Massilia sp. METH4: one gene and its partner. The protein of the gene in region 1 binds, or shares a complex with, the protein of each later gene. Links are inferred from orthologs where the notes say so. Each region holds a gene or a part of one and is shown on either strand. Other genes may lie near its edges. The genes, in order: scpB and V6Z91_RS29070.

Region 1 (8,176 bases):
CGCCTTCTCGGCATCCCGTGATCCATCGCCCCACCCCGCGGCTGCCCGCCGCGGCGCGGCTGCTGGCCGGCGAAGCCGAACGTGGTCTGCAGCGGATCCGGCTGGCGCGGGGCGCGGCCCTTACCCTGCTGGGGACGGCTGCTGCCGCCCTGGTCGCCGATGCCCGCGCGGCCCACACCGCCACCCTGGCCACGGCCGGGACGGCCCACGCCGGCGCCGCCGGCGCCGAAGTAGCTGCCGGCACCGCCGCCATTGCGGCCGCCCTTGGCCGGCTGCGGGAACGGATCGGCGTTCTTGTTGGAAATATCCATGCGATTGAAGTTCGGCTCGCGCTCGCGGTTGCCGCGCTTTTCGCCGCGCTCGTTGCCGATGCGTTCGCCGCCCTTGCCCTTCGGCTCGCCACTGGCCACCTTCTTCTCGACACCCACGGCGGCCATCAGGTCGCGCACGGTGTTTTCTTCCATCTCTTCCCAGCGGCCGCGCTTCAGGTTCGACGGCAGCGTGAGCGCGCCGTAGCGGGTGCGGATCAGGCGGGAGACCGTCAGGCCCACCGCCTCGAACATGCGGCGCACCTCGCGGTTGCGGCCTTCGCCGATCACCACGCGGTACCACTTGTTGACGCCTTCGCCGCCGCCATCGGCGATCTTGGTGAATTGCGCCGGGCCGTCTTCCAGCTCGACGCCGGCCAGCAGTTTCTGGCGCATGCCTTCTTCCAGCTCGCCCAGCGTGCGCACGGCGTATTCGCGGTCGATGTTGTAGCGCGGGTGCATGAGACGGTTCGCCAGGTCGCCGGACGTGGTGAACAGCAGCAGGCCTTCGGTATTGAAGTCCAGGCGGCCGACGGCCAGCCATTTACCCACTTTCATTTGCGGCAGGCGGTCGAACACGGATGGACGGCCTTCCGGATCGTCGTGCGAGACGATTTCGCCGGCCGGCTTGTGGTACACGAGCACGCGCGGCGGCTTCTTCGAGACTTTCCGCTGAATCAGTTTTCCGTTGATGCGCACCGCGTCGGTCGGCAGGATGCGCTGGCCGATGTGCGCAGGCTCGCCGTTCACCGACACGCGGCCGGCAACGATCAGCTCTTCCATGTCGCGGCGCGAACCCAGGCCCGCCTCGGCCAGCACCTTGTGCAGCTTCGGTGCGTCGTCTTCGGCCGTCAGGTCGCGGCGCACCGGCTTTTGCTGGGCCTTGCCGCCGCGCGCGCCGTCTTCCTGGTCGAACGCCTCGGAGGTGACGAAGGAGAACACGGCATCGGCTTCGTTCAGCTTGCCGTTGCCGCCGGGGCCGCGCTGGGCGCCCTTGCCCTTGCCGCCACGCGCATTCTGCGCATTGCGCTCGTTGCGGCCGCCTTCGGCACGTCCACCTTCGGCACGTCCACCTTCGGCGCGACCGCCTTCGGTGCGACCGCCTTCAGTGCGGTTGCCTTCAGTGCGGTTGCCTTCGGTGCGGTTGCCTTCGGTGCGGTTGCCTTCGCGCCCTTCACGACCGGCTGCATTCCGGTCGTTACGGGTGTCGTTACGCTTCTTGCCGTTGTTGCGGCCACCTTCCCGGCGCTGCTCCTGCGGCGCGGCATCGGCAGGCACCGGCGCCGACTCGGATGCAGGTGCGGGCTGCTCGGCCGGTTGCGCTTCGATTGGTGCCTGTTCCGCCTTCTGCGCGTCGCGCAGTGCGCGCTGCTCGCGCATCTGGCGCGGACCGCGCGGCGCACGCGCTTTCCCGGGGGCCGGCTGCTCGTCGCCGGCAGGTTGCGCTACCGATGCGGCAGATGCAGCGGCAGATTCGGCGACAGGCGCAACGGCCGCGGAGGCTTCCGCTGCTGGAGTGGCCGCCTCGGACGCCACTTCCGCCTTCGGCTTGCGGGCGCGCGGCTTTTTCACGGCGGGGGCTTCCTCGGCCGCGGCTGCCGGCGCGGCGGCTTCGGCGGCTGGCGCCTCGGCGGCGCTCGCGGATTCGGCCTTCTTGCGGGTGCGCTTCGGCTTGGCGGGTGCCTCGGCCGCCGGTGCTGGCTCGGCAGGAGCAGCGGCGGCCGGAGTGGCGGTGGCGGGGGTGGCGGCGGCAGCAGCCTCGGCGGCGATCTGCGCCTTGGTGCGACGCTTCGGCTTCACGGCCGGTTCGGCCGGCGTGCCGGTCTCGGAAATGTTCTCAGTGTTGTTCATGCGTGTTTTCTTGCGTGGGCTCAGCGTCAGGCGCCTGCACCGCGCCTGTGGCGGATGCTTCCCCGGGCGCTACATTGTCAGTGACATCGGCGGCATGCGCCGCCTTCTCGAAATTCTCCTGCAGCGCCGCTTCGAGCATCTCGATCGAATTGGCGTTCTGCGTATCGCTGATTTGCTGCAAAGGCGGCAGCTGGGCCAGCGACTGTAAGCCCAGATCATCCAGGAACTGCTTCGAGGTGCCGAGGAGCGCCGGGCGGCCCGGCACGTCGCGGTAACCGACGGTGTCGACCCAGCCGCGGTCTTCCAGCATGCGGATCGTCTGCGAATTCACGGCCACGCCGCGGATTTCCTCGATGTCGCCCCGCGTGACCGGCTGGCGGTAGGCGATGATCGCCAGCGTCTCGAGCGTGGCCCGCGAATACTTCTGCGGCTTTTCCGGGTTCAGGCGATCCAGGTATTGCTTCATCTCGGGCCGGCTCTGGAAGCGCCAGCCGGAGGACAGGTTCACGAGTTCGACTCCCCTGCCCTGCCAATCCTGCCGCAACGACTCCAGCAGGCCGCGGATTTCATCGCTGCCGAGGCCTTCGTCCAGCGGCCGCCCGGCCTCGTCGACATCGACGAACAGCTTCTTCAGGCTGTGCATCGGCAACGGCTCGCGTGCGCATAGCAGTGCGGTTTCGAGGACTTTCTTCGCCTCAGCTGTATCCATATGCCAACAATGTGGGCGCCCTGCCCGGCGTACGAAATACCGGCGAACCGCCGGCGGATGGCCGGCGATTCCGGGGCGTGAAGACCACCCGGGGCGTCAGATCAAATAAGGTCAACGATGGAGAGAAGTGTTTTCAAGACCTGAAAACCTTGTCGGCCTTCCCCGGAAGAGTTGCGGGATCGGGTGGCGCCGTTTCATCCAATGACGGGCATTGTACTCCATAAAAGCGTGCGCAGTGCAATTCGCACGCCTATCGTGGCGGATCCGTGTGATGGACGAGTGTAACTGCGCAGTTTAACCGATCAAGCGGCCAACCGCTCGGCCAGGATGGCGGATACGCCCAGGAAAGCCGGATACTCCGCGGTGATCACATAGGTGGGAATGCCCGACAGGTACTGGCGGAAGCGGCCCTTTGCCTCGAAGCGGGCACGGAAACCCGATTTGTCGAAGCGCTCGCCCAGTTTCGGTACGATGCCGCCGCCGATATAGATGCCGCCTTGCGCACCCAGCGTGACGGCCAGGTTGGCGCCGATCGTGCCCAGCATGCCGCAGAAGGCTTCGATCGCCTCGTCGCACAACGCGCAATCGCCAGCCAGCGCGCGGCGCGCGATCTCGGCCGGGGTCAGCGCCTCGGCCGCGAACTTGCGGTAGTCGGCCAGCGCGCGATAAATCAGTTCGATGCCGGCGCCGGACATCAGCCGCTCGGCCGACACGTGCTCGAATTCGCGCCAGGCGAATTGCAGGATCGCCACTTCGGTCTCGTTCACCGGGGAGAAGCTCACGTGACCGCCCTCGGACAGCAGCGCCGTCCAGCCGGAGGCAGACGGGATCAGGCCCGACACGCCCAGGCCCGTGCCGGCGCCGATCAGGCCCAGCGGCGTTTCCGGCACGGCCGTGCCGCCGCCGACCTGGCGCTTGTGCGCGCCCAGGAAAGGCAGGGAACGGGCCAGCGCCGTGAAGTCGTTGACCACGGCCAGCACCTCGAAGCCGCACTCCTGGCGCATGCCTTCGATCGAGAATTCCCAGTGATGGTTCGTCATGCGCACGTAGTCGCCGGTGACCGGGTTGGCGATGGCGATCGCGCCATGGCGCACGGCGGGCGCCGCGGCAGCCACGTCCGGCAACGCCAGGTAGGCTTGCAGGGCGGCGGCCAGCGTGGGGTACTGCGCCCCGGCCAGCACATGGATGTGGCTCACCTGCCCCGGCGCCACTTCCAGCGCGAAGCGTGCATTGGTGCCGCCCACGTCGGCTAGCAGCCGGGGCCCACCCGGGTATGCGGAAACGAGGATCTGCGGGGTGGGAGTCGACATGGCGTTCATGGCAGGCGAGGAAAAAGGTGAAGCCCAATGCTAGCGGATTTCTTGGCGAATGCGCAAGAGCTGTCATGTAGTTTGGGTACAAAGACACCCGCCCGTGTACGATTGCTGCAAATATCTCGCAGTAGTATGACTACTAGACCCCTTTGTTGCCATGTGGGGAATGGCCGCCCGCGACACCGGTCTTCCCATGCCAGCACCGATAACGCGTCAGCGCGGCCCCTCCGCCGCGGGAATCTGCTCCCCCACCACCACCGTCTCCCCCGCCCGGAACGCCGAGTTATATGCCTCCAGCCCGCCATGCAGCGGCCTGGCCAGCGTGTACCCATGCTGGTGCAGCTGCTTGGCGATGCTGGCGGCCGTCACATCGTTCGGGCAGCTGCAATAGACGACGATGTGACGGTCGCGCGGCAGCGCGTCGAGCAGGCTGGCCAGGTTGCCGTCCACGGGCAGCGCGCCCGGCGCCGGCGGGTCGAGCTGGCGGGCGGTGGCGCTGCGGGCGTCCACCAGCACCGGCTCGTGGCCAGCGTCGAGCAAGGCGCGCAACTGCTCGACATTGATGCGTTCCGTCTGCATGGCGCGCTGGAAGCGGCGCCGCTCGATGTACTTGAACAGCACGAACAGCGCCAGCAGCGTGCCCAGCACGGCGAGCGCGGTGCCGCCCATCGTCGAGAAGATTTCCAGCACCTCGTCGATGTTCTTGTTGAAATACACGCCGATCAGGATACCCGTCAGGCTCCACAGCAGGCCGCCCAGCAGGCTGAACGACAGGAAGACGGGCAGCCGCGTGCCCATCGCGCCGGCCATCGGCGGCGCGATCGTGTTGAAGCCGGGGATGAACTTGGCCACGATCATCGACTTCACGCCCCATTTCCTGAAATTGTCCTCGGTCTGGGACACGCAATAGTCGGGTGACAGCGAGATGCGGCACAGCACCTTCAGGATGCGCTTGCCGTAGCGGCGCCCGGCGCTGAACCAGAACATGTCGGCCAGCACGCAGCCCGTCAGTGCCACGGCCAGCACGCCGGCCAGCGGCGTGCCCCCGTTCATCGCCAGCGCGCCCGACACGATCAGCACCGGGTAGGCGGGAATCGGCGCCCCCATCTGCTCGACCAGGACGACGATGAAGACGATCAGCACGCCGTATTCCTGCAACAGATAGATCAAGTTCGCCATAGTTCCGCCATCATAGTTCCGCCATCTTACTCCACGCCACGGGGATATGCCGACAACAGGCGGCGGGTGTACGGATGTTGCGGGTCGCGGTACAGGGTGTCGGCATCAGCCATTTCCACCACGGCGCCGTCCCGCATCACCATCACGCGGTCCGAGATGTACTTCACCACCGCCAGGTCGTGCGAGATGAAGATGTACGACAGGCCGAACTCGTCCTGCAGGTCCTGCAGCAGGTTCAGCACCTGGGCCTGCACCGACACGTCGAGCGCCGACACGGATTCGTCGCAGACGAGGATTTCCGGCCGCATCGTCAGGCAGCGCGCGATCGCGATGCGCTGGCGCTGCCCGCCGGAGAATTCGTGCGGATAGCGGTGGAACGCCGCCTCGGGCAAGCCCACGCGCGCCAGCAGCGCCAGGGCCATGGCGACCCGCTCGCCATCGTCATGCCCGATGCGGTGCAGCCGCATCGGCTCCAGCAGGATCTGCCCGACCGTGAAACGCGGGTTCAGCGAGGCATAGGGATTCTGGAAGATGACCTGCATGCGCCGTTTATACGGATGGAATTCCCGCTCCGGCAGCGCCAGCAGGTCGCGCCCCTCGAACAGCACGCTGCCGCCGGTCGCCCGGTGCAGCCGCAGCAGCGTGAGGCCCACCGTGGTCTTGCCCGAGCCGGATTCGCCGACCACGCCCAGCGTCTTCCCGCGCAGCAGCTGGAACGACACATCCTTCACGGCCTGGAATTCGCGCTTGCCGAACAGCCCTTCGCGCGTCCAGAAGCTTTTCTTCAGGTTGCGCACGTCGAGGATGATATTGGACGACTGCGCGTCATCCGGCCCATAGCCGCGCGTGCGCTGCGGCACCGCCTCGGCCTGCGCTCCCTGTTCCATGTAGTCGGCAATGACGGGCAGGCGGAACGGCCGCGCATGCAGCGACGGCCGGCAGTGGAGCAGCGCGCGGGTGTACAGGTCGCGTGGAGCGCCGAAGACCTGCGCCGCCGGTCCCGTTTCGCGGATCTCGCCGTGCCGCATCACGATCACGTGGTCGGCGATCTCCCCCACCAGCCCCAGGTCGTGCGTGATGAACAGCACGGCCATGCCCCGCTCGCGTTGCAGGCGCGCGATCAGCTCCACGATCTGCTGCTGGATCGTCACGTCCAGCGCGGTGGTCGGCTCGTCGGCGATCAGCAGCTTCGGCTCGCACGCGATCGCCATGGCGATCATCACGCGCTGCTGCTGGCCGCCGGACATCTGGCCCGGATAGCCATCGATCTTCGCCGCCGGATCGGGAATCCCCACCTCTTCCAGCAATTCGAGCGTGCGCGCACGCGCCTGGCGCCGGCTCATTCCCAGGTGCCGGCGCAGCACTTCGCCCACCTGGAAGCCGACCGTGAAAACCGGATTGAGCGAGGACATCGGCTCCTGGAAGATCATCGCGATATCCCGGCCGCACAGCGCGCGGCGCTCCGCGGTGGACAGGCGCAGCACGTCGTGGCCGTCGAAGCGCACCGTGCTGGCCGGGTCGATCAGCGTGGTTTCCGCCGGCAGCAGGCCCATCACCGCCAGCGAACTGACCGACTTGCCGCTGCCCGACTCGCCCACCAGCGCCACCGTGGCGTTGCGCGGGATGTCGAAGGAGATGCCCTTCACGGCTTCGACCGTGCTGCGCTTGTCGACCTTGAAGGCGATGCGCAGGTTTCTCACCTCGAGCAACGGGGCGCCCATCATTTCACCTTCGGATCGAGCGCATCGCGCAGCGCGTCCGCCAGCAGGGAAAATGCCGTCACCAGCACGGCCATCGCGCCGGCGGCCGCCGCCAGCTGCCACCACTTGCCCAGCAGGAGTTCGTTCTGCGCCTCGTTGAGCATCGAACCCCACGACACCACGCCGGCCGGCACGCCGAAGCCGAGGAACGACAGGATCACCTCGGCCTTGATGAAGCCGACGACGAGGATCGACAACTGCACCAGCGCCACGTGACTCACGTTCGGGAAGATGTGCACGAACATCTTGCGCCAGGCGGAGGCGCCGATGGCATCGGCCGCCAGCACGTATTCGCGCGCCTTGTGCCGCAGGTATTCGGCGCGAATCAGGCGGTACGGTCCCGTCCAGCCGGTCAGGCCCAGGATCAGCACGATCGTCGCCACGCCCTTGGCCTGGAGCACCGCCGCCACCGTGAGGATCATCAGGATCGAGGGAATGGCCGTGAACACGCTGTACAGCCATTCCAGCGCATCGTCGACGACACCGCCGAAGTACCCGGCCAGCGCGCCCAGCAGCGTGCCCAGGCCGACGGCCACGAAGGCGGCCACGAGCCCGACGACGATCGACGTTTCGGCGCCCTTGACGGTTTTCAGGATCACGTCGTGCCCCCACTTGTCCGCGCCGAAAGGCAGCGTGGGCCGCCGCTCCGGCGCCGCGCCGCCGCCGGGCGGTGTGGCACGCAGCGAGTCGATATCGGCGGCCAGCGGGTCGAAGGGATTGGCACGCGGGGGCAGCGCGGCGGCCGCCGGTCCCGCGCCGGCCGGTACCGCGGCGCCGAGGAACGACGGCGGCGCGTAGTTGACGCCCACCTCCCGCTCCCAGTCCCCCGCCACCAGCCCGGCGGCCGACAGCGCGACCAGCAGCAGCCAGCCGCCGACAATCGCCAGCGCCGCCATCGCCAGCCGGTCGGCCCGCAGCCGGCGCCAGGCAAGCATCCACAGACCGGCGGAGTGCGCAGCCGTCATGCCGCCTGCACCCGCGGGTCGACCGCCCGGTACAGCAGGTCCGCCGACAGGTTGAACACCATCGTGGCGGCGGCCACGTAGACGGTAATCG
Region 2 (8,047 bases), 3.5 Mb from region 1 along the record:
CGACCAGCCGAAACTGGTCGACTTTTATTCGGCCTTCGCCTTCGAACTGGCCGAAGAGCTCGAGTATTCGCACGCCAATCCTCTCGAACCCGCCCCGCTCGTAATGCGCCGCACCCTGCGCTGAGCGTTGTACAAGCGACACAGCCCCGTCCGACTTTTCGCCATTTCGTGCCAGAACTTGGCGTGTTCGCACCGAAATCCGGCATAAGAGCCCTGCAAAAGCGCCGTTTTCGATGTGCTCGGGGAAACGTTGTAAAAAAACGGGGACAGTCCCCGATTTTTTACAACACAGTCGGGAGGACATAAAAACCGGCAAAGCCGGCTATTGGGTATGCTGCGTGATGGGTTTTGGCGGTTTCGGCGGTGCGGATTGCTCGCATGCCGTTAACAGGAATCCGGCCGCGACAATGGCGGCAAGCAGTTTGCGCATATTGCCTCCGGCATCAGGGGGACGGCGCCAACATAACAGCTTTGCAATGCGGCCGGCGCACTCATGCCGGGCGCCGTGAGGAAACGACGATGCCGCCCACGATTAACAGGAATGCGATGCCATGATAAACATGCGGCGGCTCGCCGAGGAATGCCGAGGATAATAGCGCGGCGAACAGCGGCGTCAGGTTACTGAAGAACGCGGCAATGGCTGGCCCTGCCTGTTGTACGCCTGCACCCCAGCAGCGGAAAGCGATAATGGCCGGGCCGATGGCGACATAAACCAGCGCGGCCATCAGCGTGCCGTTCCAGTGGATTGCCGGATGGAGCAGCGCCCATTCGCCGGCCGCAAATGCGCCGGACCACAGCACGCCGAATCCGACTTGCGCACCCAGGAATGCCGCCCAATCGGCACGCAGCGAGGACGGCTCGGCCGTGCGCGTCAACAGCCAGCTATACAGCGACCACGCAATTGTTGCCAGGATCATGAATAAATCGCCGGCAACGAGGCGCAATTCCAGCAAATGATTCCATTCGCCGCGCGCCAGCACGACCAATACGCCGCCGATCGACAATACGGCGCCGATCATTTGCCGCCGGGTGACGGCGGCGCCGAAAAACAGCCAGCCCGTCGCCATCATCCACACCGGCATGCCGGCCGCCACGAGCGTGACATTGATCGGCGTGCTGCTCTGCAGCGCCAGGTATTGCAGCGCGTTGTACATGCCCACGCCGAGCAGGCCCAATACCGCGAAGCGTTTCCAGTGCGGCCACAGGCTGCTGCCGCGGCGGAAAACCGGCCCGGCCAGCGGCAGCAGGATCAACAGCGCAAGCAGCCAGCGCAGGAAGTTCAGCGTCATCGGCGGCACCAGGTCGTGGACGAGCCGGCCGACAATGGCATTGCCCGCCCATAGCATCGGCGCGAGGGTGAGCAGAAACGCGGTATGGAGTGTCAGTCGTGAATTCATTGCAGGAAAGAATAACCGATCGGACAAGGCGTTGCAGAGACGCCAGAACTCAGCCGTGGAAAGGTGGAGAAATTCCCTTGAGCATGCCGCAGCGCGGTAGAATACGCGCTGGTTTCCACCTTTCTTTCACGATATGAAACTCCTGTTCAAACAACACCGCATGTACGAGTCCGAGCACACCCAGTTCATCAAGGGTCTGAAAGAGAAGAATCCGCAGATCGAGGCAGGCCAGCAGGCAGGCCGCGCCCTGCTGTGGGACAAGTCCCCGACGACGCTGGACGAGCAAGCCCGCCAGCGCGCATCCCGCATTGCACAACAGCCTTACGTTTACCAGACCAAGCTGTAACTTTCACGGAAGGCACGGATGCTGCCACAGGACGCGGCAGGCGACGCCGACGATGCCTCGACCGGGGCATCCGACGTCGCCACCGCGGATATGCCGGTTGCCCCCACCGGGGCGACACCGGCGCCTGACAGCGCCGCGGCGGACGCCGACGGCGCCGCTTTGGCACGCCTGTATGGCGAGCCCCTGCTGAAGCTGCCGAACGACCTGTACATCCCCCCCGACGCTCTGGAAATCTTCCTCGAAGCGTTCGAAGGTCCGCTCGACCTGCTGCTTTACCTGATCCGCCGCCAGAATTTCAATATCCTCGACATTCCGATGGCCCAGGTCACGCTGCAATACCTGCAGTACGTGGAGCAGATCCGCCTGTCGAATTTGGAACTGGCCGCTGAGTACCTGCTGATGGCCGCCATGCTCATAGAAATCAAGTCGCGCATGCTGCTGCCGCAGCGGCCGCACGATATCGAGCTCGAGGCCGAAGACCCCCGTGCCGAACTGGTGCGCCGCCTGCTCGAGTACGAGCAGATCAAGCTGGCCGCCTACGACCTGAATGCCCTGCCCCAGGTGGACCGCGACTTCGTGCGCACGCAGATTTATATCGAGCAAAGCCTCGTGCCCGTGTGGCCCGAGGTCAGCGCGGCGGACCTGCAAGGGGCCTGGCGCGACCTGATGAAACGGGCCAAGCTGAAACAGCATCACCGCATCACGCGCGAGGAACTGTCGGTGCGCGAGCACATGACGATCATCCTGCGCCGCCTGCAATCGCAGCGCTTCGTGGAATTCGCCGACCTGTTCGAGCCGGCTGGCGGCGTGCCCGTGCTCGTCGTGAATTTCGTCGCCATGCTGGAACTGGCGAAGGAAACGCTGATCGAAATTACCCAGGCCGAACCGTTCGCGCCCATTTATGTGCGCCTGGCCTATTCACCGGCCTAGGGAAGCGCTGATTTATTGCTGGTGGATGAGATTGGTCCTGAAAAACGTGTCCAGCAAGACGCAAATGGCCTGTCATACTAAGGTATGGCGGGCCATTTGTGACGCAGCTGGGCGCGTTTTTCAGGGCCAAGATCGCCGCCATGAATAAATCAGCGCTTCCCTAGAATAAGGCCCACCACGGCCTTGCTCCACTCAAGAAGAACATTATGAAAATCATTTCCTCCATCGAAGAATTGCGCGACCAGCTCTCGGGCCAGTTGCGCACCGCGTTCGTGCCCACGATGGGCAACCTGCACGAAGGCCACCTGTCGCTGATGCGGCTGGCGCGCAAGCATGGCGACCCCGTCGTCGCCTCCATCTTCGTGAACCGCCTGCAGTTCGGCCCGAACGAGGACTTCGACAAGTACCCGCGCACGTTCCAGGCGGACGTGGAAAAGCTGGAAAAGGAAGGCGTCTATGTGCTGTTCGCGCCGACCGAGAAGGATATGTACCCGGAACCGCAGGAATACCGTGTGCAGCCCCCGGATGGCCTCGGCAATATCCTGGAAGGCGAATTCCGCCCGGGCTTCTTCAACGGCGTGTGCACGGTGGTGACGAAGCTGTTTTCCTGCGTGCAGCCGAAGGTGGCCGTGTTCGGCAAGAAGGATTACCAGCAATTGATGATCGTGCGGAACATGGCGCGCCAGTTCGCGCTGCCCACGCAGATCATCGGCGCCGAGACGTTCCGCGCCGACGACGGCCTGGCGCTGTCGTCCCGCAATATGTACCTGTCCGCGGCCGAGCGGGCCGAAGCGCCGGCGCTGTTCCAGGCGCTGAACTTCGTCGCCAACGAAATGCGCGCCGGGCACCTGGATGTGTTCCAGCTCGAGCACAAGGCGATGGACGACCTGGCGGCGCGGGGGTGGAAACCCGATTACATCAGCATCCGCAAGCGGGTCGATCTGCAACCGCCCAATGCCGGCGATCTCGCGCAGGGCGAGCCACTGGTCGTGCTCGCGGCGGCGAAGCTGGGGACGACGCGGTTGATCGATAACCTCGAAATCTGAAGCATCCGCAGGCGACGAAGCAACTGGTGTCGGACATCATTTCCGCAGGAAATGGTGTGCGACACCGGTTTTCCCATACCGTAGCCAGCCCGTAAGAAAACCGGTGTCGCACACCATTTCGGGCCGTGCCCGAAATGGTGTGCGACACCAAACTCTGGCGCCAACGGTCAGACACTCAGGACCTCACCCCGTCACATTCTGCGTCCATGCCAGCGCCGAAAGGTGCGCCTTGTTGACCTCTTCCGGCGTCAGTTGCAGCGACGCGGCCAGGGAGCCGACCAGGTGCGAGTTCAGTTCACACGCTTCGGCCAGCGCCAGGTAGGGACCAAAGCGCCCGCCCCGCTCCAGCAGTGCGGTCACGATTTCCGCGGACAGCGGCACCGTTTCCAGCACATCCTTCATCGGTATGCCCAGCAGCCGGTCCAGCAGCGAGAACATGCCGGCCACGAAGACGTTCTCGGCGTCGGCGCGGCCAAGAGCGGCGGTGCCCAGCAATTCGGCCAGCCGGCCGCGCACCACGGCCGTTTCCAGCAGCACCGGCGAGTAGCCGCTCGTGCTGGCGGTGGCCAGCAGCAGCGTAAGCCAGCGGTACAGCGGCTGGTAGCCCAGCAGCGTGATGGCTTGCTTCAATGACTGGATCTCGCGGCCGGCGCCGAAGCCGGCCGAGTTGATGTAGCGGAGCAGCTTGTAGGACAGCGCGGCGTCGCGCTTCAACACGCTTTCGATCTTCGCCACGTCGGCATTGGCCTGCACCATCTGCATCAGCTGCAGGATCACCGTCTGCGCCGGGTTCAGGCCCTTCACGTCCGGCCCCGGCCGGGGCGTCAGGTGCAGCTTGCCCACGAAGGCGTCGATGCCGAGCGCGGCGCAGGCGTCGAAGTCTTCCCAGGTCGCCACCGGGCGGCCGACCATGCGCACCGACGACTGCTTCAGCGCCGCATAGGCGCGCGCCTGCGCGGCCACGTCGCCGCCGGTAAAGCGCACCTCCACGTACGATGCGATCATCGGCAGGCGATTGCCCACGCGGGCCAGGTCGCAGTTGCGCAGCAGGATGCCAACGTCGCCGGCGCGCAGTGCGCGCACGGCGGCCAGCGTGTCGGGATTGGCCAGCTCGGCCGTGCGGATCGACAGCACCGTATGCCGCGGCGGCAGGTCGTGCAGCGCATCGGTCGACAGCATGCCGGGAACGGCCTGCAGGAACAGCGTCTTGTCGCGCAGCAGCCAGCCGCGCCCGGGATCGTTGACGTGGGAAGCCACGAAGCCGACCAGGTCTTCCAGTTCGGAAAGCAGGGGCACCACGCTCGGGTCGTTCTGCCACGCCAGTTCGTAGCCGACCACGCGCTGCTGCGGGTCGAGCAGCGGCTCGCGGACGAGGAAATGCGTCTGGTGCATGGGTATGGAGGCGGCGGGGAGCGGAAGGCAGCAGCAAGCGGGCCGCGCGGCCCGCCTGGATCAGAAACCGAGGCTGTCGAGCAGGTCGTCGACCTGGCTCTGGTCGGCCACGATGCCCTCTTTCGACTTGTCGATCTGCGGCCCGTTCAACAGGCCGTTGTCGATTTCCTTCTTCAACTGCTCGGGAGCGAAGTCGATCAGCGTCTGCACGAGCTGCTGCTCGAGGTTTTGCGCGATACCGGTGACGCGCTTGATCACCTGGCCCGTCAGGTCCTGGAAGTCCTGGGCCATCATGATGTCCATCAGGTGGGACTTGGTGGCGCTGGTGGCATCGGTGGTCGCACCCAGCGTGGCGATCGTGCGCTGCGCGAGCGCGCGCCAGTCGGCGTTGCTCGTGCCCTGGCCGTCCAGCAGTGCCTGCCAGGCGCCGGACAGCTCTTTCGCGTCGCTGCAGATGCGGTCCTGCAGCGGGCCGGCTTCGTCCGTGGCGTTGAGCACCTTCTGCGCCGCGTCTTCGGAGAGGCGCGCCACGTAATCGAGGCGATCGCGGGCGTCCGGGATATCCTCGGCCGCCTTTTCGATCAATTTGTCGAGGCCCAGGCCGCGCAGGTTCTCGTGCAGCGCACGGGTCATGTGCCCGATGCGCGCCAGGAACTCCTCATGAGAATCCACGCTGCCCGCGGCGGCGATGCCGGCTTGCTCAACCATAAATCAGGCTCCGAGCTTTTCGAAGATCTTATTCAGCTTCTCGTCCAGCGTGGCCGCCGTGAAAGGCTTGACGACGTAGCCGTTGGCGCCGGCCTGGGCCGCCGCGATGATGTTTTCCTTCTTCGCCTCGGCGGTCACCATCAGCACCGGCAGCTTGGCCAGCGCGGGATCGGCGCGGATGTTCTGCAGCATGGTCAGGCCATCCATGTTCGGCATGTTCCAGTCGGACACGACGAAGTCGAACTGTTCCGAACGCAGCTTGGCCAGGGCCATCACGCCGTCCTCGGCTTCGTCGACATTGGCATAACCCAGTTCTTTCAACAGATTCCGGACGATGCGGCGCATCGTCGAGAAGTCGTCTACAACCAAAAATTTCATCTTTGGATCAGCCATGAATTGCTCCGTTGTTTCTCTACGCGGTTATCAAATATTAGTGTCGGGGTTGGGTCGCGCCACCAGCAAATTGAAGGATAGCATTTAAGTTGCCTCGAGGGAATGAAACTCCCCGTAAATGCATGCGAAAACACGATATCCGTATCTATCACGCCAATGCCACACCGATGTTCACGCCACTTTGGTGCAGTATGCACCTTCGAACGCACGTCGTACTGTTCGCTACACGCGCAATGCGCGCATCCCGTGTTGCGCCAGATAACCCAGCACCATGCCCGGCAGCGCCTGCAACGCCCCCACCTCGTGGGTAGCGCCCACGGCGATCGCCTCGCGCGGCATGCCGAAGACGACGCAACTGGCCTCATCCTGAGCAAAATTATACGCCCCGGCCGCCTTCATCTCCAGCATGCCCGCCGCGCCGTCCTTGCCCATGCCGGTCAGGATCACCCCCACCGCGTTCTTGCCGGCGTGCTGGGCCGCGGAGCGGAACAGCACATCGACCGACGGCCGGTGGCGATTGACGGGTTCGCCCTGGTCGAGCTTCGTCATGTAGTTCGCGCCGGAACGCGCCAGCAGCAAGTGCGAATGGCCGGGCGCGATATACGCATGGCCCGGCAGCACGCGCTCGTTGCCTTGCGCCTCCTGCACCGAAATCTTGCACAGCGAATCCAGGCGCTTGGCGAACGAGCGTGTAAACCCTTCCGGCATGTGCTGCGTGATCAGGATCCCCGGGCAGTCGGACGGCATCTGCATCAGGAATTCCCGGATCGCCTCGGTACCGCCGGTGGACGCACCGACGATGATCAGTTTTTCGGACGACATCAGCGGATTGCGTAATTGTGGCAGGGGTGCGTGCCCTTCGGCGCCCGCTTGGGGCAGCGTGCGGGCGCGGATACGGGCCTTGGCCGCCGCGCGGATCTTGTCCGCGATCAGGTCGGCATACTCGCGCATCCCCGTCTGGATCGAGATCTTCGGCTTCTGCACGAAGTCGACGGCGCCCAGTTCCAGCGCGCGCATCGTGATCTCGGAACCGCGCTCGGTCAGGGAGGACACCATCACCACCGGCATCGGCCGCAGCCGCATCAGCTTTTCAAGGAAATCCAGGCCGTCCATCTTCGGCATTTCCACGTCCAGGGTCAGCACGTGCGGATTGGTTTGCTTGATCAGTTCGCGCGCCACCAGCGGGTCGGGCGCCGTGCCCACCACTTCCATGTCCGGCTGGCTGTTGATAATTTCGGTCATCACGCTGCGGATCAGCGCCGAGTCGTCGACAACCACCACCTTGATCTTCATAGTCCCCTCAACAAAATGCCTTGTCAGAACAGTTCGATTTCGCCGGCCACAGGCTGTACCTTCAGGCGGCTTGCGTATTCGATTTCGCGCTTGGCCAACGTGTCGTTATGCGACTGCATCAGCTTCTTCACGAGCACCTTGCCCGTGCGCGGGAAGAAGTACACCTTGCGCGGATAGACATCGTTCAAGTCCTCGGCCACGATGCGAATGCGCTCGTTGCGCAGGAAAGTCTGGACGAACGCCGCATTGCGCTCGCCCACGTTCATCGCGGTGAAGCCCTTGAGCACTGCGCCGCCGCCGAACACCTTCGCTTCCAGGTTGTCGCGGCGCGCGCCCGCCTTCAGGAGGCTGTTGATCAGGATTTCCATCGCGTAGGTGCCGTAGCGGGCGGACGCCGACACGGGGCTGTTCGCCTCCGCGCCGCCATCGGGCAGCATGAAATGGTTCATGCCGCCCAGGCCGGACACGCGGTCGCGGATGCAGGCCGACACGCACGAGCCCAGCACCGTCACGATCAGCATGTCCTTGTGCGTGAAGTAGTA

Evidence for each region.
Region 2: scpB (region 1) and V6Z91_RS29070 share a complex: the UniProt entries of both Bacillus subtilis proteins name them as parts of the cohesin-like complex. The link is inferred for Massilia sp. METH4 from one-to-one orthologs.

The regions. Positions count from the first base shown.
Region 1 is NZ_CP146614.1:3,146,444-3,154,619, reverse strand. The notes cover bases 1,008-3,976. They hold scpB (SMC-Scp complex subunit ScpB), read right to left. Parts: upstream 2,869-3,976; coding sequence 2,146-2,868; downstream 1,008-2,145. Other genes in these bases: V6Z91_RS13855 (glucokinase), read right to left, coding at 3,171-3,976; rluB (23S rRNA pseudouridine(2605) synthase RluB), read right to left, coding at 1,008-2,159. Also shown: more of rluB, read right to left, coding at 1-1,007; more of V6Z91_RS13855, read right to left, coding at 3,977-4,187; V6Z91_RS13850 (VTT domain-containing protein), read right to left, coding at 4,395-5,360; V6Z91_RS13845 (ABC transporter ATP-binding protein), read right to left, coding at 5,387-7,081; V6Z91_RS13840 (ABC transporter permease), read right to left, coding at 7,081-8,085; V6Z91_RS13835 (ABC transporter permease), read right to left, coding at 8,082-8,176. UniProt on the Bacillus subtilis protein: Participates in chromosomal partition during cell division. May act via the formation of a condensin-like complex containing Smc and ScpA that pull DNA away from mid-cell into both cell halves.
Region 2 is NZ_CP146614.1:6,692,440-6,700,486, forward strand. Bases 914-3,753 are described here. They hold V6Z91_RS29070 (ScpA family protein), read left to right. Parts: upstream 914-1,833; coding sequence 1,834-2,673; downstream 2,674-3,753. Other genes in these bases: V6Z91_RS29060 (DMT family transporter), read right to left, coding at 914-1,397; V6Z91_RS29065 (DUF3460 family protein), read left to right, coding at 1,531-1,743; panC (pantoate--beta-alanine ligase), read left to right, coding at 2,880-3,719. In the rest of the region: V6Z91_RS29055 (GNAT family N-acetyltransferase), read left to right, coding at 1-124; more of V6Z91_RS29060, read right to left, coding at 492-913; V6Z91_RS29080 (HDOD domain-containing protein), read right to left, coding at 3,903-5,111; protein phosphatase CheZ, read right to left, coding at 5,172-5,819; chemotaxis response regulator CheY, read right to left, coding at 5,823-6,212; V6Z91_RS29095 (chemotaxis response regulator protein-glutamate methylesterase), read right to left, coding at 6,435-7,505; chemoreceptor glutamine deamidase CheD, read right to left, coding at 7,529-8,047. UniProt on the Bacillus subtilis protein: Participates in chromosomal partition during cell division. May act via the formation of a condensin-like complex containing Smc and ScpB that pull DNA away from mid-cell into both cell halves.